DNA from 3 places in the Dorea sp. OM07-5 genome. Region 2 is predicted to be linked to each of the others. Evidence: predicted binding sites of a transcription regulator. Region 2 holds the regulator's gene; each other region holds the start of a gene.
The links. The regulator Rex, encoded in region 2, represses fermentation and respiration genes when NADH is low (regulators of the CRP and FNR family bind a similar motif). The targets are predictions, from matches to a motif close to ATTGTTAANTANTTAACAAT.

Region 1 (7,169 bases), on a different contig from region 2:
AACGGAAAACCGATGGTAAACTCCGTGAATGGAAAGCAGGAGTCCATGGATCAGGTATTCCCGCTGATCAAAAAGTATGGCGGAGCAGTAGTAGCGCTGACAATCGATGAAGACGGGATTCCACAAACAGTTGAAAAACGTGTGGAGATTGCCGGAAAGATCATTACAGAAGCAGCAAAATATGGCATCCCGAAGAAAGATATTGTTGTCGATGTTCTTACAATGACGATCAGTTCAGAACCGGAAGGCGCCCGGATCACATTGGAATCTCTGAGAAAAGTCAGGGAGATATATGGAGTCTGTACGGTGCTTGGAGTATCGAATATTTCATTCGGACTTCCATACCGCCCGGCAGTCAATTCCAATTTCTACACAATGGCAATGCAGAACGGTCTGAGTGCAGGAATTATCAATCCTCTGTCAGAAGATATGATGCGTTCATACTATTCTTATTGTGCATTGATGAATTATGATGAGAACTGTGAAGAATATATCAGACAATACGGAAGCGTAAAGGCAGACAAACCTGTTGCCAAAGATACGCAGATTACGCTCAAGAGTGCAATTGAAAAAGGCTTAAAAGAAGAAGCGCATCATGCAGCCTATGAGCTTGTAAAGACGATGGCACCGCTTGATATTATCAATGAGGAGATGATTCCGGCTTTAGACGGAGTTGGAAAAGGATTTGAAAAAGGTACGGTATTCCTTCCGCAGCTTTTGATGAGTGCAGATGCCGCTAAGATTGCATTTGCGGTATTGAAGGATGAACTGGCAAAGAGCGGCACAGAAGAAGAGGAAAAAGACAAGATCATTCTTGCAACTGTAAAAGGAGATATTCACGATATAGGCAAGAATATCGTGAAAGTACTTCTTGAAAATTACAGCTTTGATGTTCTGGATCTTGGAAAAGATGTACCGCCGGAATTGATTGTTGAGACAGCAGTAAAAGAAGATATTAAACTGGTTGGATTAAGTGCGCTTATGACGACAACTGTAGTCAGCATGGAAGAAACGATCAGACAGCTCAACAAAGAAAAGCCGGATTGTAAAGTTATGGTAGGCGGTGCAGTCCTAAATCAGGATTATGCAGACCAGATCCATGCAGATTTCTATGGAAAAGATGCAATGCAATCCGTATACTATGCACAGAAAGTATTCGGACGGGAATAGACAGATAAGAAGATTCATAACAATAGAGCAAACATAAAACAAGTCACAACTAGGAGGAAGAAACATGGCATTAATATTACCTGAAAAATATGACCCTCATCTTTCGGTAAGAGAGACGCAGGAAGCAATCAAGTACATTCGCGACACCTTTCAGAAAGAATTTGGAAAAGAGATGAATCTGGAAAGAATTTCAGCGCCTCTTTTCGTTACGAAGAAGAGCGGACTGAATGACAATTTGAATGGTGTGGAGCGTCCGGTACAGTTTGATATTGCAGGGATTAAAGGAGAAGAAGTAGAAGTTGTACAGTCTCTTGCAAAATGGAAACGTATGGCCCTTCATGAATATGGCTTCAAACCAGGCGAAGGACTTTATACAAATATGAATGCAATCCGCCGCGATGAAGAACTGGATAATCTTCATTCCTGTTATGTTGACCAGTGGGACTGGGAGAAAGTAATTACAAAAGAAGAGCGTACAGTTGAGACATTAAAAGATACCGTGCGTACAATTTTCAAAGTGATCAAACATATGGAGCATGAAGTATGGTATAAGTATCCACAGGCAGTGAAACATCTGCCGGACGGAGTGACGTTTATCACTTCTCAGGAGCTGGAAGATCGTTATCCGGATAAGACACCAAAAGAACGAGAAAATCTGATTACGAAAGAATACGGTTGTGTATTTGTTATGCAGATCGGTGACAAGCTGGCAAGCGGGGAGCCGCATGATGGTCGTGCACCGGATTATGATGACTGGCAGTTAAATGGAGATATCCTATTTTGGTTTGAAAATCTGAACTGTGCACTGGAGATTTCCAGCATGGGTATCCGTGTAGATGAGAAATCTCTTGCAGAACAACTAAAAAAAGCCGGATGCGAGGAACGCAAAGAACTGCCGTATCATAAGATGCTTTTAAATGGAGAATTGCCGTATACGATCGGTGGAGGTATCGGTCAGTCAAGACTTTGTATGCTGCTTCTGGATCGTGCCCATGTCGGAGAGGTTCAGGCAAGTATCTGGCCGGAAGAAATGAAAAAGACATGCAAAGAGCATAATATCGTATTACTGTAAGTTGTATTTAATTCTGTACATGCGGGAATATTGACACTGTATTAACGATTTTTTATACTTAAAGGAGTTTATGAGAAATCCTATTAGGAAAGAGAATCAGGAGGATGTGTCAATATGATCAGAGGATTAGATACGACAGTCAAACGTTTGAGACGGAAAGTATTCGAAGAAGTTGCAAGACTTGGCTTCGAGGCAAATGATGAGACGCTTTGTGACGACATGGAAGCAATTCCATATGCTATGGTGAATGAAGAAAGCCCTGTTTACAGGGACAGCATTTACAGAGCCAGAGCAGTTGTCAGGGAGCGTCTTCGTCTTGCTATGGGATTGTCACTCCGTCCGGAGAACAAACCGGTTCATCTGACTGCCGGTGTGGAGGCGAGTAATATTTCGGATAAATACTATGAGCCGCCGCTTATGCAGGTCATACCGTCAGCGTGTGCAGCATGTGAGGAACGTGGATATGAAGTGAGCAATATGTGTAAGGGCTGTCTGGCACATCCGTGTATGGAAGTCTGTCCGAAGAGTGCGATTTCCATGGTAAATGGTAAATCTCACATTGACCAGGAAAAATGCATCAAGTGTGGAAAATGCAAATCCGCCTGTCCGTATGACGCAATCTCCTGTAAGGCAAGACCTTGCAAAATGGCATGTGGTGTAGGAGCAATTGAGTCAGATGCTATGGGAAGAGCTTACATTAACAATGATAAATGCGTATCCTGTGGAATGTGTATGGTAAACTGTCCGTTTGGTGCGATTTCTGATAAATCGCAGATTTTCCAGTTAGCGCATGCACTGAAAGATGGTGAAGAGATTGTTGCCGAGATTGCTCCGGCATATGCAGGACAGTTTGGAGATAATATCACGCCGAGAAATCTAAAAGCGGCACTCAAGGAACTTGGTTTCTCGGAATTTTATGAAGTTGCACTTGGGGCAGATATTGGTGCAGTTGCGGAGGCGCATCATTATGTGGAAAAAGTTGTGACAGGAGAACTGCCGTTCCTTCTTACATCTTGCTGTCCGTCATGGGCGATGCTTGCTAAGAAGTATTTTCCGGACCTCATTGATCAGGTATCACAGGAGTTAACGCCGATGGTTGCGACTGCACGTACGATCAAGCAGAAGCATCCGAATGCCAAAGTGGTATTCATTGGACCGTGTGCGGCAAAGAAGCTGGAAGCGATGCGCCGGGATGTGCGAAGTGATGTGGATTTTGTTATTACATTTGAAGAACTGCAGGCAATGTTCGATGCTAAGAATATTGACCTGACACAGTATGAAGCAGAATCGTCTTTCCATGATGCGACCGGAGCAGGAAGAGGGTATGCAGTAGCAGGAGGCGTTGCAGAGGCAATCGAGAAATGTATCCATGAGTATTATCCGGATGTAGAAGTAAATATCGAACATGCGGAAGGACTGGCTGAGTGTAAGAAGATGCTTGCTCTTGCAAAAGCAGGACGCATGAACGGATGTCTGATCGAAGGAATGGGATGCCCAGGAGGATGCGTGGCAGGTGCAGGAACAAATATTCCGGTTCCGAAAGCGCAGAAGAATATCAAAGAATTTGTAAAAGCATCCACGAAAAAACTTCCGCCAAAAGAATTGGCAGAGATTGAATTAAAGTAAAAAAGAAGAAATGTGCAAAGATGCCTGTCGTTGACAAACGGCGGGTATCTTATTATAATTAGGAGATAGTGAGTTTGGAGGAGGAAATTATGCAAAAATACGGAGTAAATGAATTACGTAGAATGTTCCTTGAATTTTTTGAAAGTAAAGGACATCTGGCTATGAAAAGCTTTTCACTGGTGCCGCACAATGACAAGAGTCTGTTGCTTATCAATTCCGGTATGGCGCCGTTAAAACCATATTTTACAGGACAGGAGATTCCACCAAGAAAGAGAGTGACAACCTGTCAGAAGTGTATCCGTACAGGAGATATCGAGAATGTAGGAAAGACTGCAAGACACGGTACTTTCTTCGAGATGCTTGGTAACTTTTCGTTTGGAGATTATTTTAAACACGATGCAATTCACTGGACATGGGAGTTTTTGACAGAAGTTGTAGGTCTTGATCCGGATCGTCTGTATCCATCTGTTTATCTTGAGGACGATGAAGCGTGGAAGATCTGGAATGAAGAGATTGGGATTGCACCGGAGAGAATCTTCAAGTTTGGCAAGGAAGATAACTTCTGGGAGCATGGTTCAGGTCCTTGTGGTCCATGTTCAGAAGTATATTACGACCGCGGTGAGAAATATGGTTGCGGACGTCCGGATTGTACAGTAGGATGTGAATGTGATCGGTACATGGAAATCTGGAATAACGTATTTACACAGTTTGACAATGACGGACACAACAACTACACAGAACTTGAACAGAAGAATATTGATACCGGTATGGGACTGGAGCGTCTTGCATGTATTGTGCAGAATGTAGATTCTATGTTTGATATCGATACAATGAAAGCACTGCGCGACCATGTATGCCGCATTACAGGTGTATCTTATGGAACAAGCGATGAGACAGATGTTTCTCTCCGTGTTATCACGGATCATATCCGTTCTGTCACGTTTATGATCTCTGACGGAATTATGCCGTCCAACAGTGGAAGAGGTTATGTGCTGCGGCGTCTGTTGCGTCGTGCCTGCCGTCATGGACGACTGCTTGGCATTGAGAGAGCATTCCTCGTAGAACTGGCACAGACTGTTATCGATGGTTCCAAGGATGGATATCCGGAACTGGAAGAGAAAAAAGACTTTATTTTCAATGTCATTGCAAAAGAAGAAGCGCAGTTTAACAAGACGATCGATCAGGGACTGTCTATTCTTGCTGACATGGAAGCAGATATGAAAGCAGAAGGTACAACCGTACTTTCCGGAGAGAATGCATTCAAGCTTTATGATACTTATGGATTCCCGGTGGATCTGACAAGTGAGATCCTGGAGGAAAAGGGACTGACATATGATAAAGAAGGCTTTGAAAAAGCACAGAAAGAACAGCGCGCGAAGTCCGAAGGAACTTTTGGAACACACAGTTACAGTGGTACAGACGCAAGCGTTTATGATGCGCTTGATCCGGAACTGACAACAGAATTTGTCGGATATGACAATATGGAAGCAGAGTCAGAAGTTACAGCACTTACAAATGAAGAAGAGATTGTAGATGCACTCTCTGACGGAGAAAAGGGAACGGTCATTGTAGCGAAGACTCCGTTCTACGCAACAAGCGGTGGACAGGAAGCTGATAAAGGTGTGATCCGCAGTGCAGACGGTGAATTTGTAGTAGAAGATGTTGTAAAACTTCTCGGTGGCAAATTCGGACATGTCGGTCATGTGACAAAAGGCATGATCAAATTCGGTGATAAAGTGACAATGGAGGTTGATCGTGAAAACCGTGCACTTGCTGCAAATAACCACAGTGCAACACATCTGTTACAGAAAGCACTCCGCATGGTGCTTGGAACACATGTAGAACAGGCTGGATCTCTGAACAATGCGAACAGACTTCGTTTTGACTTTACGCATTTTTCTGCTATGACAGAAGAACAGCTCAAAGAAGTAGAGGCAATCGTCAACAGAGAAATTCGTAATCATCTTCCGGTTGTTGTGCGCAACATGCCGATCGAGGAAGCAAAAAAGACAGGAGCAGCGGCTCTGTTTGGTGAAAAATACGGAGATATTGTACGTGTTGTCAGCATGGGAGATTTCTCTATTGAGTTCTGTGGTGGTACACATGTGGCAAATACCGGTGATATCATGGCATTTAAGATCCTTTCCGAGTCCGGTGTCGCAGCCGGTGTGCGCCGTATTGAAGCACTGACTTCCAAAGGACTGATGGAATATTACGAGGAACAGGAGCAGAAGCTTCACGAAGCTGCGAAGATGTTGAAGACAACTCCGGATAATATGGAAGAGAAGATCAGTCATCTGCAGGCTGAGAATAAGGCATTGAAGAGCGAAGTGGAGAGCCTGAAGGGCAAGCTTGCCAAAGATGCTATAGGTGATGTGATGAATCAGGTGACAGAAGTTGTCGGTGTGAAACTGCTCGCCGCAAAGGTAGAAGGCGTGGATATGAACGGACTCCGTGATCTTGGTGACCAGTTAAAAGACAAGCTTGGCGAAGGTGTTGTCGTGCTTGTATCGGCTACAGATGGTAAAGTCAGCCTGATGGCTATGGCTACCAAAGGAGCAATTGATAAAGGCGCACATGCAGGTAATCTGATCAAGGCTTGTGCATCATGCGTTGGAGGAGGTGGTGGTGGCCGCCCGAATATGGCCCAAGCTGGGGGCAAGAAGCCGGAAGGCATGAATGATGCACTCACAAAAGCGAAAGAAGTACTGGCTGAACAGCTTGCATAAGTGCACTTTAGAAGTATGAAAATACGCAGATAATAGTACAATAAAATACAATGAAAATAAAGAAAGATACATTTTCTACAAAAAAGTGAAAATGTATCTTTCTTTTTTATAGATAATAACTATAATGACTGTTGCAATTGCCTATAAATAACAGAAAAGTTAAAAAATAAACAATTATTGACAGATAATTTAAGGACTGTTACAATAAGCCTGTCAAAATAAAAGAAAAGTGATCGGGTGATGAACCTAAGAGAGATTATTAGCAATAAGTAATAGCGCCGAAGGGGCAAGAAGTAATTCGAAACTCTCAGGCAGAAGAATTGGGTTCGGACGAAGCTCTGAAAGAAAGCAGACAGGGAGGCAGGAAGTCCTGAAATAGGACATGTCTCTTATTTTTTTGCTCCGACAAACTTTTAACGGAACAAGACCCGCTGACAGAGCAGTTCATGATGAGAAAAAAGGAGGATTTTTATCATGGAATTAAAAACGCCACTCTATGATGCACATGTGAAGGCAGGAGGTAAGATCGTACCATTTGGAGGTTACCTTCTTCCGGTACAGTATGAAGCAGG
Region 2 (7,169 bases):
CTGTCTGTTAGCTCTGATTTCAGGAACAGAAAGTCCGGTCAGTCTGGACATCTCTTTCATATGCGGAGTCAGGATAAACCTTCCTTCTGTAAGATATTCTGTATATTTCAAATGCTCCGCAAGCAGATTCAGTCCATCTGCATCGATCACACATGCTACTTCCACATTGGACAATACGGTTTTTAAAATCTTCTTTGCAGTCTTGGATCTACTAAGTCCGGAACCAATGCATACCGCATCTGCGTGACTTAAAAGCCGTTTCACTTCTTCCTTGTCAAATTCTGTATAGGTTGTGATGATTGCTTCCGGCAGGAGTGCCTGTAAAATGATCCGGTTCGATTCCTCCGTATAAATCTGCACCAGTCCGGCTCCCATCCGATAAGCTGCCATTGCATTAAGAAATGCAGCTCCGCTCATCCCTTTACTTCCGGCGATCACAAGCAGCCTTCCATAAGTACCCTTATTGGAATCTTCCGGTCTGTCCGGCAGCATTCTGATATATTCCTCTCTGTCCGGCAGATATGCAATGTTCTTGTTCTTCTCCATCGTCCGGAGTGATATTCCGATATCTGTCACTGTGACTTTACCTGCATATTCTTTTCCAGGATAAAAGATAAGTCCGATCTTCTCAACCTGAAACGTCACTGTATAATCTGCGCGGAATGCAATACCAAGCACACAACCATTTCCGGCATTGATTCCCGATGGAATATCCACTGCAACTTTTGTTCCGGACGCTTCATTCATCCACTCAATAACTTCCCGGTAATGCCCGGTTACTTCCCGACTCAGACCAACACCGAATATAGCATCAATGATCAGGCTGTATGTGCCATCCGGGTAGTGGTCGCGGATCGATCCTCCAATGCTTTCAAAAAGCTTCCACTGATATCGGCATTCCGCACTTAAATGTGCCGGATTCCCCGCCATAAAAACAGTAACCGCACATCCTTCTTCTTTTAAAAGTCTCGCGACAGCAAAACCATCTCCGCCATTATTTCCCGATCCACAGACAATCAGAACATCTGTAAAATCCAGCTTTTCCTTTTTCATGGAATCAATACAACTCCTCGCCGCACGTTCCATCAGTTCCAGTGATGGGATACCGAGATTCTCTATCGTATCCTTATCTGCCGCCTTCATACTGTCTCCATCCGGTAAAAACCTCATATGCTCATCTCCCTAATATAATCGTACTTATGACACCTGCGGAGTCACAAAACCTTACATCCGCTTACTGACAAGCTCACATGAATGCAGGCTTTTCTGCTCTGGTATCATATAAAAAGGACGTATAAAAACAAGCCTGTATACACATGCCTGTTTCTATACGTCTGCTTTTACTAGTTCTTTCCTTTTTTGCGCTGGTCTTCATTATAACGACTGATGTTATAAGATAACTGCATCAGACTCTCTGACAAATGCACATTCTCAACAATGATATTATCCGGCAGATTGAGGTCTGTATGTGCAAAGTTCCAAATCGCGCGCACGCCGTTCTCCACAAGCATATTCGCAACTTCGATTGCCTTCTCTTTTGGAATTGTAAGTACAGCAATCTCTACATCATTCTTCTGGACAAAGGACTTCAACTCGTCCATCATGCGGATCGGCACTCCACGAATCGCAACTCCCTCCAGACGCGGATTTACATCAAAAATTCCGGTCAGGATAAATCCACGTTTTTCAAACGCTGCATAATTTGCAAGTGCCTGTCCCAAATTACCTGCACCAATGATTATGATCTTATGATCTTCTTCCAGTCCCAGGATTTTGCCGATCTCTGTATATAGATATTTGACATTATAGCCGTATCCCTGCTGTCCGAATCCTCCGAAATTGTTAAGATCCTGACGAATCTGAGACGCAGTAACCTTCATCCTTTTGCTCAGATCGTTAGAAGAAATACGTTCTACCCCATTTTCAAGGAGTTCTCCTAAATATCTATAATATCGCGGCAAACGTCGGATGACTGCCTGTGATATTCCTCGATTATCCAATTTTTTCACCTTCCCATATATATTCTAACTGTTATTATATAAAATTGTATGAATAAAGTCAATTTTTTAGTAGTTTTTTTATTACGTTTTCGCTATAATAAGAACGTATGTGAACAGATAAGGAGGAATTTTTTATGATACTCGCCTGTCATGGAATTAACAAAGCATTTGGTGAAGAAATCATTGTGAAAGATGGTTCTTTTCATATAGAAGATCATGAGAAAGCTGCCCTTGTAGGCCCGAACGGAGCCGGCAAATCTACTATTTTCAAGATAATTGCCGGAGAACTGCCGTCAGATGGTGGTTCCGTCATCCTGACCAAAGGAAAGACTATGGGATATCTCGCCCAGCATCAGGACATGAATACAGATCGTTCGATCTACGAAGAAGTGCGCACGGCAAAAGCAGATATCATTGCCATGGAACAGAAGATCCGTCAGCTGGAACTGGAGATGAAGGATTTAAGTGGAGACTCTCTGGAAGACCACATGGACTCCTACAACCGGCTGACCGCAGCATTTGAACGCGAAAATGGATATGCTTATGAAAGCGAACTGACTGGTGTCTTAAAGGGACTAGGTTTTCAGGAAGAAGAATTTACCAAACCGGTGAATACGCTCTCCGGAGGACAGAAAACCCGTGTTTCTCTCGGCAAACTTCTGCTTACTAAACCGGATATTCTGCTTCTGGACGAGCCGACCAACCACCTGGATCTGAATTCAATCACGTGGCTGGAAACTTACATATTAAATTATCCGGGTGCAGTACTGATCGTCTCACACGACCGTTATTTTCTGAACCGGATTGTTACGAAAGTCATCGAAATAGAAAACGGTGAACTGATGACTTATTCTGGTAATTATACTGATTACTCTCAGAAAAAACAGCAGATCCGCGAAGCGCGTATCAAAGAATATCTCAACCAACAGCAAGAGATCAAGCATCAGGAAGCTGTTATTGAAAAGCTCCGCTCTTTCAACCGCGAGAAATCAATCAAACGGGCGGAAAGCCGTGAGAAAATGCTTGAGAAGATCAAGCCGGTAGAAAAACCGATAGAAACAAACAAAGACTTTCAGTTAAAGCTGGAACCTGCAACCATCAGCGGTAATGATGTACTGACGGTAGAACATTTAAGTAAAGCTTTTCCACCACAGACGTTATTTTCAGATATCAGTTTTGAGATCAAGCGTGGCGAACACGTTGCGATCATCGGCGATAATGGAACCGGCAAGACGACTCTGCTTAAGATTTTAAATCAGGTTCTCCCTGCAGACAACGGAACTTTCACCCTTGGTACGAATGTCCAGATTGGCTACTACGATCAGGAACACCATGTGCTCCATATGGAAAAGACAATCTTTGAAGAGATTTCGGATGATTACCCGACTCTTACAAATACGCAGATCCGGAACATGCTTGCAGCATTCTTATTTACCGGAGACGATGTCTTTAAACGGATTTCCGATTTAAGCGGTGGTGAAAGAGGACGTGTTTCTCTTGCAAAGCTTATGCTCTCTGAAGCAAACTTCCTGATCCTCGATGAGCCGACCAACCATTTAGACATTACCTCAAAAGAAATTCTGGAAAAAGCGCTGAATAATTATACCGGAACACTGCTCTATGTTTCGCATGACCGTTATTTCATCAATCAGACTGCCACAAGAATCCTGGATCTTACGCATCATACGTTTGTCAATTACATTGGAAATTACGATTATTACCTGGAGAAAAAGGAAGAACTCACAGCTGCATATACAGAAAATATCGATATGACTTCTGATTCTTCCACCGATTCCGGTGAAGTCTCCGCTTCCAAATTAAGCTGGCAGGAACAAAAAGAACTGCAGGCTAAGGAACGCAAACGCCAGAATGAATTAAAAAAGACGGAAGAACGCATCAGCGTACTCGAAGACCGCGACCGGGAAATTGATGAACTTATGGTACAAGAAGAGATTTTCACAAACTCTGTCAAATGCCAGGAACTCGCCAAAGAGAAAGTACAGATTGCGGAAGAGTTGGAAACTCTTTATAAAAACTGGGAAATTCTTGCTGAAGACTAAATTATCTTAGTCAAAACTACTGTTCTTATCGCATAAGATAAATAATACAAAAAGGCTTTGACTGCGAGAAGTTAAAGCCTTTTTTACTTAACGGTGCAATTCCAATTATATAATCATACCGAATCATCACTTCATCTTTATTCGATTGTCCATCTCATTATGATTCTGCCGTTTCCGTTTTCACCTGTGGCTGCTCTTTTTTTCCGGCTTTTTTATAAGCCTCCTCATAAAAATATTCCTGGGCAGAAAGTGGCTCTTTGTCATTCCTTATTCTTGTATAATTTCCATCCGGGTTCATTTTCCGCGCCTGGACATTGTCATTTAACATAATCCGGAAATCTTTAAGCAGACATTCCTTCAATCTTACATCCTCCACCGGCGCAGCTACCTCCACGCGGCGTACCGTATTTCTTGTCATAAAATCCGCCGATGCGATATAAACTTTACTGCGCTCTTCTGTTCCGAAAATATAAATACGGGAATGTTCCAAAAAACGTCCTACAATACTGATCACGCGGATATTTTCTGTCTTTTCCGGAACTCCCGGCAGCAGACAACAGATTCCACGTATTACAAGATCAATTTTTACACCTGCTTTTGACGCTTCCGCCAGTTTATCAATGATTTTCTTATCTGTCAGCGAATTTAATTTCACACCGACATATGCCGGTTCTTCATGTCTGGCGTGTTCAATTTCCTCATCAATCATTTCCAGCACACGGTTCTGCAGGCATTTTGGTGCGACAAGAAGTTTCTCTGACTGTTCAACAACTTCACCTTTCAGAAGTGCCTGGAATACATTGGATGCTTCCAGACCAATTGCAGGATCTGATGTCATCAGGGATAAATCTGTATACAGTCTGGATGTTTTCTCATTATAATTTCCCGTTCCGATCTGTGTAAAATATTCCACATGATTATCATTTTTTCTTGTGATCAAACACAGCTTGGAATGCACTTTATATCCATCCAGCCCATAGATTACCTGACATCCGGCATCTTCCAGTCTTCTGGACCATTCAATATTATTTTCTTCATCAAATCTTGCACGCAGCTCTACAAGAACAATAACCTCTTTTCCATTCTCTGCCGCCTCTACCAGTGCTTCCACGACTTTGCTCTGCTTTGCAAGGCGGTACAGAGTCATTTTTATTGAAATAACATCCGGATCTTCTGCCGCCTCATTTAACATATGAAGAAATGGGCGGATAGACTCATATGGATAGGAAAGTAACTTATCTTCCCTGCGTATCTGCGCAAGAATACTCTCACCATCCTGAAACATCGGTGATTTCTGCGGCACCTTTTTCTCATAAAACAGTTCCGGATTTTTTCTCAGACGGTCCTGGATTTCAAATACAAATGAGAGATCCAGCGGTGCATCCGACAAAAACACATGCGTCTTGTCCATTTCCAGATATTTACACAATGTTGCAACAACATTTTTATTCATTTCTCTTGAAAATTCTATGCGAACCGGAGTCAGTTTTTTACGCTTTTTGATAAGATCTGCCATAAAATCACGATAATCCAGATCTTCATCATACAATGCATCCGCATCGATATCCGCATTTCTTGTAATACGGATCACAGATTTTGCCTTGATACGGTATCCTTTAAATACTTCCGGCACATAATGCAGGATAAATTCTTCTGACAGCATAAAAGTGCCCGGATGATCCGGCAGTTCGATCAGACGTTTAAACACATTGTTTGAGCACGGAATGATACCGAGACGCTCTTTTTTACTCTTCGTTTCCAGTACTGCAACAATATATATATCTTTGTTCCTAAGAAATGGGAACGGCTGTCTCTTGCTGATGATCGTAGGCGAAATGAGAGGTGCAATCTCTGTCTTAAAATATCGTTCCAGTCTCTGACTGACTCCCTCGTCGATATGCCGGAAATCTACAAAACGTACGCCATACGCTTCCAGTTCCTGCAAAAGATTTTCGAAAGCTTTCCCGTGTCTTTTGCCAAGCCGCTTTACTTCTTCCAGAATTGCCTCGATCTGTTCTTTGGCTGTCTTCTTTGTTTTGTTGTCACGGATTTCTTTGTGCAGTAACATCTGATCCTGCAGCGATCCGACTCTGACCATAAAAAATTCATCCAGATTTGTCTGAAAAATAGAGGCAAAGGTAAGACGTTCACATAATGGAACGTCTTTACTCTCTGCCTCTTCTAATACACGTTCATTAAACTTTAACCACGATAATTCCCGATTACAATATATATTCTTCATAACAGTACTCCTTTTACTTTTTTGCCTTTTACAAAAATACCATAGTTCTGTTTGAAGTATATCTGTTTTCCGTAAAATCTCTGTAAAGTTTAGTCCTCTTTTAATTTTTCTGCAATCGCTTTAATAAAGTCTTCGCTGTTCAGCACAGTCGGATTCTCAAGTGTTGTAATAAGTGCCAGGTCTTTTGTCATTTTGCCGCTTTCAATTGTATCAATCGTTGCTTTTTCCAGCTTGTCTGCAAATGCCATCAGCTCTTTGTTTCCATCCATCTCACCACGTTTACGTAGTGCTCCTGTCCATGCAAAAATTGTTGCCACAGAGTTTGTGGATGTCTCTTCACCTTTCAGATGTTTGTAATAGTGGCGCTGTACGGTTCCGTGTGCTGCCTCGTACTCATAATATCCTTCCGGAGACACAAGCACAGATGTCATCATTGCAAGTGAACCAAATGCAGATGATACCATGTCACTCATAACATCTCCGTCATAATTCTTGCATGCCCAGATATAACCACCCTCGGATTTCATAACACGGGCAACCGCATCGTCGATCAGTGTGTAGAAATAAGTAATTCCTGCTTCTTCAAATTTGTCTTTATAATCTGCATCGTAGATATCCTGGAAAATATCTTTGAATGTATGGTCATATTTTTTGGAAATTGTATCTTTCGTAGCAAACCAGAGATCCTGTTTTGTATCCAGTGCATAATTGAAACAGCTTCTTGCAAAGCTCTCAATCGAATGATTGATATTATGCATTCCCTGTACAACTCCGGCACTGTCAAAATTATGTACGAGTTCTCTTGTCTCACTGCCATCTTCTGCAGTATAAACAAGCTCTACCTTTCCTGCTCCTGGAATCTTCATC
Region 3 (7,169 bases), on a different contig from region 2:
GCAAAACAGCCGCGTACATCAGATGAATATGGAATCACATTGCGTGAATTGGTGGAAAGACATGGAATTGAAGGCGAACAGATTACAGACGTAATTATCGCCTCTGTAGTTCCGGATATCATGCATTCTTTAGGAAGCGCAATTATTAAATATTTTGGTGTAAAACCGATGGTCGTTTCAGCAGGAATTAAGACCGGAATCCGTATCGTTACAGAGAATCCGAGACAGGTAGGGGCTGATCGTATCGTGGATGCGGTTGCAGCATATACATTATTTGGAGGACCTGTTATTGTTGTAGATTTTGGAACAGCGACAACGTATGATATTGTCGGAGCAGATGGCACATTTGAAGCAGGTGTGATTGCTCCGGGAATCCGCACTTCCGCGCAGGCATTGTGGGGTGAGGCAGATATGCTGCCGGCGATCGAGATTAAGAAACCGGCATCTATTTTGGCGAAAGAGACGATTTCGGCAATGCAGGGCGGTCTGGTCTACGGACAGATCGGACAGACAGAATATATCATCAATCAGTTGAAAAAAGAGTCTGGTTATGAGAATGCAAAAGTCGTTGCGACCGGAGGGCTTGGAAAAATCATTGCTGCAGAGACAGATACGATTGATGTGTATGATCCTCAGCTGACTTTAAAAGGACTTCATATTATTTATCAAAAGAACAGGAAACGTTAAGCATGAAGATTGGAGAAGTAAAGCTTGAAAATCCATATATCCTCGCACCGATGGCGGGGGTTACAGACCTGCCCTTCCGTTTGCTCTGCAAAGAGCAGGGGGCAGGGCTTTTATGTATGGAGATGATCAGTGCGAAAGCACTGCAATATAAGAATAAAAATACAAAGACTTTATTGGCGATTCATCCGGAAGAATATCCGGTTTCATTGCAACTGTTCGGATCGGAGCCGGATATCATCAGTGAGATCGCGAAAATGATCGAACCACTTCCATTTCAGATCCTGGATATCAATATGGGCTGCCCGGTACCGAAGATCGTGAAGAACGGAGAAGGTTCTGCACTTATGTTAAGACCGGAGCTTGTCTATGAGATTGTGTCAAAGACGGCAAAAGCAATAAAGAAACCTGTGACAGTGAAGATCAGAAAAGGATTTGACGATGCGCATATTAATGCAGTGGAGATCGCAAAAGTTGCAGAAGAAGCAGGAGCAAAAGCAGTAGCCGTACATGGAAGAACAAGAGAGCAGTATTATTCCGGAAAAGCAGACTGGGATATTATAAGACAGGTTAAAGCAGCAGTGTCTATTCCGGTTATCGGAAACGGTGATGTGACAACCGGAGAGCAGGCAATCCGGATGCGGGAAGAAACCGGCTGTGATGGCGTAATGATCGGACGAGGCGCCCAGGGAAATCCATGGATTTTCAGAGAACTTCTGGAATACGAAAAGACTGGAAAACTGCCGGAACGTCCTTCGCCGGAAGTGGTTCGTGAGACAATGCTAAGACATGCGAGACTTCAGATGGAGTACAAGGGTGACTTTATCGGTATCCGCGAGATGCGAAAACACGTTGCTTGGTATACGAAAGGAATGAAAGGCTCATCCAAATTAAGAGATGAAATCAACCGGACAGAATCTTACGAAGAATTGGAAGCACTTCTTTATGAGAAGATCAAATAATGATAGCTACTTTATTACACCGCATTGATAGTGTGGTAAATATATACAAAAATCCTCCTGAAAATTATTGCTTTTCGAAGCGATTGTTTAAAAATTAACAAATATGTTAAAAAAATACCAAAAGTAATTGACAAAATATTAACGAGCATGTATAGTATGAAACATAGAAAGAAATCACATATACCATTTACAGGAGGATCAGAAGATGGCAAAGAAAAAAGAGACAGTACCAACAATCATTGATAGCGTGGAAACTCTTGAAGCAAAAATGAAAGCGATGAGAGAAGCACAGAAGATCTTTGCTACATACACGCAGGAACAAGTTGATAAGATTTTCTTCGAAGCAGCAATGGCAGCCAATAAGATGCGTATCCCTCTTGCGAAACAGGCAGTCGAAGAAACAGGTCGTGGAATCGTTGAAGATAAGGTTATTAAAAACCATTACGCAGCAGAATATATTTATAACGCATACAAGAATACAAAAACCTGTGGCGTGATCGAAGAAGATAAAGCATATGGAATTAAGAAGATTGCAGAACCAATCGGACTGGTTGCGGCAGTTATTCCTACAACAAACCCGACATCAACAGCAATTTTCAAAACGCTGATCTGCTTGAAGACAAGAAATGCAATCATCATTAGTCCACATCCGGCAGCTAAGGCATCTACAATTGCAGCAGCAAAAGTTGTTCTGGATGCGGCAGTGAAAGCAGGAGCACCGGAAGGAATCATCGGATGGATCGATACACCTTCACTGGAGCTGACGAATACCGTTATGAGAGATGCAGATATTATTCTTGCAACCGGCGGACCTGGAATGGTAAAAGCAGCATATTCTTCCGGCAAACCGGCACTCGGAGTTGGAGCTGGTAATACACCGGTTATTATTGATGACACAGCAGATGTGAGGATGGCAGTAAACTCCATCATTCATTCTAAGACATTTGATAATGGTATGATCTGTGCATCTGAGCAGTCTGTAACTGTACTGGACAGCATTTATGATGAAGTAAAGAAAGAATTTGCATACCGTGGATGTTATTTCCTGAAACCAGGCGAAGAGCTTGATAAAGTTCGTAAGACAATCATCATCAACGGCGCATTGAACAATAAGATCCCTGGAAAGTCTGCTTACGAGATTGCAAAACTGGCAGGTGTAAAAGTTCCGGAAAATACAAAGATCCTGATCGGTGAAGTAGAATCCGTTGATATTTCAGAAGAATTTGCACATGAGAAATTATCTCCGGTACTCGCAATGTACAGAGCAAAGACATTTGATGAGGCACTTGGAAAAGCAGCTCAGCTTGTAGCTGACGGTGGATATGGACATACAGCTTCTTTATATGTGCATCCGGCACAGACAGAGAAGATTGCAAAGCATGCAGCAGCAATGAAGACATGCCGAATCCTTATTAATACACCATCTTCACACGGTGGAATCGGTGATCTGTACAACTTCAAACTTGCTCCGTCCCTCACACTTGGATGTGGTTCATGGGGTGGAAACTCTGTATCAGAGAACGTAGGCGTAAAACATTTGATCAACATTAAGACGGTAGCTGAGAGGAGAGAGAACATGCTGTGGTTCAGAACACCTGAGAAAGTATACTTTAAGAAAGGCTGTATGCCGGTAGCACTGGATGAACTTGGAACCGTAATGCATAAGAAAAAAGCATTTATCGTAACCGACAGCTTCTTATATAAAAATGGATATGTAAAACCGATTGAAGAGAAACTGGATGAGATGGGAATTCAGCACACATGCTTCTATGAAGTAGCACCGGATCCGACATTACAGTGTGCACAGAAAGGTGCAGACCAGATGCGCGCATTTGAGCCGGATACAATCATCGCACTCGGTGGTGGATCTGCAATGGATGCTGGAAAGATTATGTGGGTGATGTATGAACATCCGGAAGCAAACTTTGAAGACATGGCAATGGATTTCATGGATATCCGTAAGAGAGTATTTACATTCCCGAAAATGGGAGAGAAGGCATATTTCGTAGCAATTCCTACATCTTCTGGAACAGGATCTGAGGTGACACCTTTCGCGATCATCACAGATGCAGAGACTGGTGTAAAATGGCCGATCGCTGACTACGAACTGCTTCCGAATATGGCAATCGTAGATGTTGACAATGCAATGACAGCCCCAAAAGGACTGACAAGTGCATCCGGTATTGATGTTATGACACATGCGATCGAGGCATATGTATCTATCATGGCAACAGATTACACTGATGGTCTTGCTATGAAAGCAGTGAAAATGGTATTTGAAAACCTGCCATCTGCTTATGAAAACGGAGCAAATGATCCGATTGCAAGAGAACATATGGCAAATGCTTCCTGCATGGCTGGTATGGCATTTGCAAATGCATTCCTTGGACTGAACCACTCAATGGCTCATAAATTAGGAGCGTTCCACCATCTGCCACACGGTGTTGCAAATGCAGTTATTTTAACAGAAGTTATGCGATATAATGCAGCAGAAGTACCGACAAAGATGGGAACATTTTCTCAGTACCAGTATCCACACGCACTTGCCCGCTATGCAGAGCTTGGACGTTTCGCAGGATGCCAGGGAAATACAGATGAAGAAGTATTTGAAAACTTCCTTGCAAAACTGGAAGTACTCAAAGAGAAGATCGGTATCAAGAAGACGATCAAAGATTATGGTATCGATGAGAAATACTTCCTTGATACATTAGATGAGATGACAGAGCAGGCATTTAACGATCAGTGTACAGCAGCTAACCCAAGATATCCACTGATGAAAGAAATCAAAGAAATGTATCTGAAATGCTACTATGGTAAATAAAACTGTAGTAAATAAGAACAAATAACGGTAGTCAGCCGGGATGTGAATTTTGTATGTGATTTCTATAAAATTCATATTCCGGCTTTCTTTACTTTTCAAGGCCGTGCTGTGTTGCTATAATTGACATATACCTGCCGCTGACCGGAGCGTCAGTTTCAACTGTAAGGCTGAGGGACAGCGCCAATTTTATGGCAGAAAGTCAACGCCGGTTAAGTCCTTCACATCCGCTGCCGTTCCTGGCAGGAGGCGACTTCTTATGAACTATCTGTAAAGAAAACAGAGAAGAAGCTGGATACTACAAATTATGAGCACGCCAAAGCTGTGCGCAGCACAACAAAGGTGAGTCAGGATGTAAATTTTGTATGTGATTTCTATAAAATTTACATCTTGACTTTCTTTTTTTGATATGGTATAAATATGGCATACATGGTGTGTAACTGAGTAAGCAGGCATTAACCGTGCATAAGTATTTTGATATTTATGTAGGGGTAATGTCTTTTTTTTGCTGTATATATGAAACTTTGTTTTTCTTGCATAAACCTCTCTGAAAAGATGCTCACTCGCGCGAAGCGGAGAATTCTCCTATATAAATGTTAAAAACGGATACACTATAACAAGAAATAAAAGGAGAAGAAAAACTATGAAAGACAAAATTTTCGGAGTTTTGCAGAGAGTCGGAAGATCCTTCATGCTTCCGATCGCAATTCTTCCGGTAGCGGGACTGCTGCTCGGGCTTGGTGGATCGTTCACCAATGAAACAATGTTGAAAACGTATGGACTGATGAAGATTATGGGACCGGGTACGGTGCTGAACTTGATCCTGCAGGTTATGAGTGCAGCCGGAAATATTATTTTCACGAATCTGCCGGTGATTTTTGCAATGGGTGTTGCAATCGGTATGGCAAAGAAAGAGAAAGAAGTTGCAGCACTTGCATCTGTAATCTCATTTTTTATCATGCACGCTTCCATCGGGGCGCTGATTACGGCAAACGGTGGAGCAGACGCGATGTTAGAAGGAGCAGTTGCAGATGTATGTGGAATCACTTCCCTGCAGATGGGTGTGTTCGGTGGAATTATCGTAGGGCTTGGAGTTGCGGCGCTGCATAACCGCTTTTATAAGATCGAACTTCCGCAGGTGTTATCATTCTTTGGCGGAACGAGATTTGTACCGATCATTTCCGGTCTGGTCTATGTAGGAGTCGGAATTTTAATGTTCTTTGTATGGCCGGTGATCCAGTCTGGTATTTACCACATCGGAGATCTTGTTTTGAAATCCGGATATGCAGGAACATGGGTTTACGGATTTATGGAGCGTCTGCTGATCCCGTTTGGATTGCATCATGTATTCTATCTTCCATTCTGGCAGACTGCTGTAGGCGGAACATTAGAGGTGGCTGGAAAAACTATCGAAGGTGCGCAGAATATTTTCTTTGCACAGCTTGCAGATCCGTCTGTAAAACATTTTGCAGTATCCGCGACAAGATTTATGAGTGGAAAATTCCCACTTATGATCTTTGGATTGCCGGGAGCCGCGCTTGCAATGTATAAGACAGCAAAACCGGAAAAGAAGAAAGCAGTTGCAGGTTTATTATTATCCGCAGCCCTGACTTCTATGCTGACAGGAATTACAGAGCCACTGGAATTTACATTCTTATTTGTTGCACCGGTGCTGTATGGAATTCACTGTGTATTCGCAGGACTTGCTTATATGCTGATGCACGTCTTTAAAGTCGGTGTCGGAATGACATTCTCCGGTGGACTGATCGATATGTTCCTGTTTGGAATTTTACAGGGAAATGAAAAGACAAACTGGATCTGGATTGTGATCGTCGGAGTTGGATATTTTATCGTTTATTATTTCTTGTTTAGTTTCCTGATCAAGAAAATGGATTTGAAAACACCGGGACGTGACGATGTGGAAGAAGTAAAGCTTTATACGAGAGCAGATGTCAACGCAAGAAAAGAAGGTGCAGCAGCAAATCCAGAGGATGCAGTATCAGAAGGAATTCTTGTAGGACTTGGTGGAAAGAAAAATATTTCTGACGTAGACTGCTGTGCGACAAGACTTCGCTGCACAGTTTATAAACCGGAGCTTGTACAGGATAGCATTTTGAAAGCGACAGGAGCTTCCGGAGTGGTTCATAAAGGAAATGGAGTGCAGATCATTTACGGACCGAAAGTTACAGTGATCAAGTCAAACTTTGAAGACTATTTAGAAACAGCACCGGACGAAGAAATCGTTCCGCAGGCAGAAGAAGTTGCTGTAACAAAAGAAGAAAATACAACTGCAGAAAATGAAACAAAAGAAGTAAAAGAGACAATTATCGTGTCCAGTCCGATCACAGGTCTGGCAGCCGACCTGTCTACTGCACCGGATGAAGGATTTGCCGGACGCATGATGGGAGATGGAGCAGTTGTGACACCGGAAAATGCACAGATTGTTGCGCCGGAGGACGGAGAAGTCGTGTTTGTATTTGATACGAAACATGCAATTGGATTTTTAACTGACAGTGGCTTATCTTTATTGCTTCATATCGGAATTGATACAGTAAGCCTGAACGGTGAAGGCTTCCAGGTATTTGTAGAAAATGGACAGAAAGTGAAAAAGGGCGAAAAACTGATGGAAATTGATATTGATTTTCTGAAAGCACATGCCCCGTCTCTGTGTTCGCCGGTCCTTTGTACAGAACTGGAAGACAGTG

Region 1: the regulator Rex is predicted to act here: its motif matches at 2,272-2,291, upstream of DXC04_RS06235 (4Fe-4S dicluster domain-containing protein).
Region 3: the regulator Rex is predicted to act here: its motif matches at 1,729-1,748, upstream of adhE (bifunctional acetaldehyde-CoA/alcohol dehydrogenase).

Annotation. Positions count from the first base shown of each region.
Region 1 is NZ_QUKZ01000005.1:57,522-64,690, reverse strand. Features, by position in the region: gene DXC04_RS06245 (homocysteine S-methyltransferase family protein) at 1-1,170, shown strand, start outside; gene asnA (aspartate--ammonia ligase) at 1,235-2,242, shown strand; gene DXC04_RS06235 (4Fe-4S dicluster domain-containing protein) at 2,357-3,868, shown strand; gene alaS (alanine--tRNA ligase) at 3,958-6,597, shown strand; glycine riboswitch at 6,835-6,930, shown strand; gene gcvT (glycine cleavage system aminomethyltransferase GcvT) at 7,072-7,169, shown strand, end outside.
Region 2 is NZ_QUKZ01000002.1:58,994-66,162, reverse strand. Features, by position in the region: gene DXC04_RS02100 (NAD(P)H-hydrate dehydratase) at 1-1,170, opposite strand, end outside; gene DXC04_RS02095 (redox-sensing transcriptional repressor Rex) at 1,344-2,000, opposite strand; gene abc-f (ribosomal protection-like ABC-F family protein) at 2,135-4,060, shown strand; gene ppk1 (polyphosphate kinase 1) at 4,218-6,302, opposite strand; gene DXC04_RS02080 (NADP-dependent isocitrate dehydrogenase) at 6,392-7,169, opposite strand, start outside.
Region 3 is NZ_QUKZ01000010.1:43,846-51,014, reverse strand. Features, by position in the region: gene DXC04_RS10530 (type III pantothenate kinase) at 1-687, shown strand, start outside; gene dusB (tRNA dihydrouridine synthase DusB) at 690-1,646, shown strand; gene adhE (bifunctional acetaldehyde-CoA/alcohol dehydrogenase) at 1,852-4,467, shown strand; gene DXC04_RS10515 (PTS transporter subunit IIABC) at 5,108-7,169, shown strand, end outside.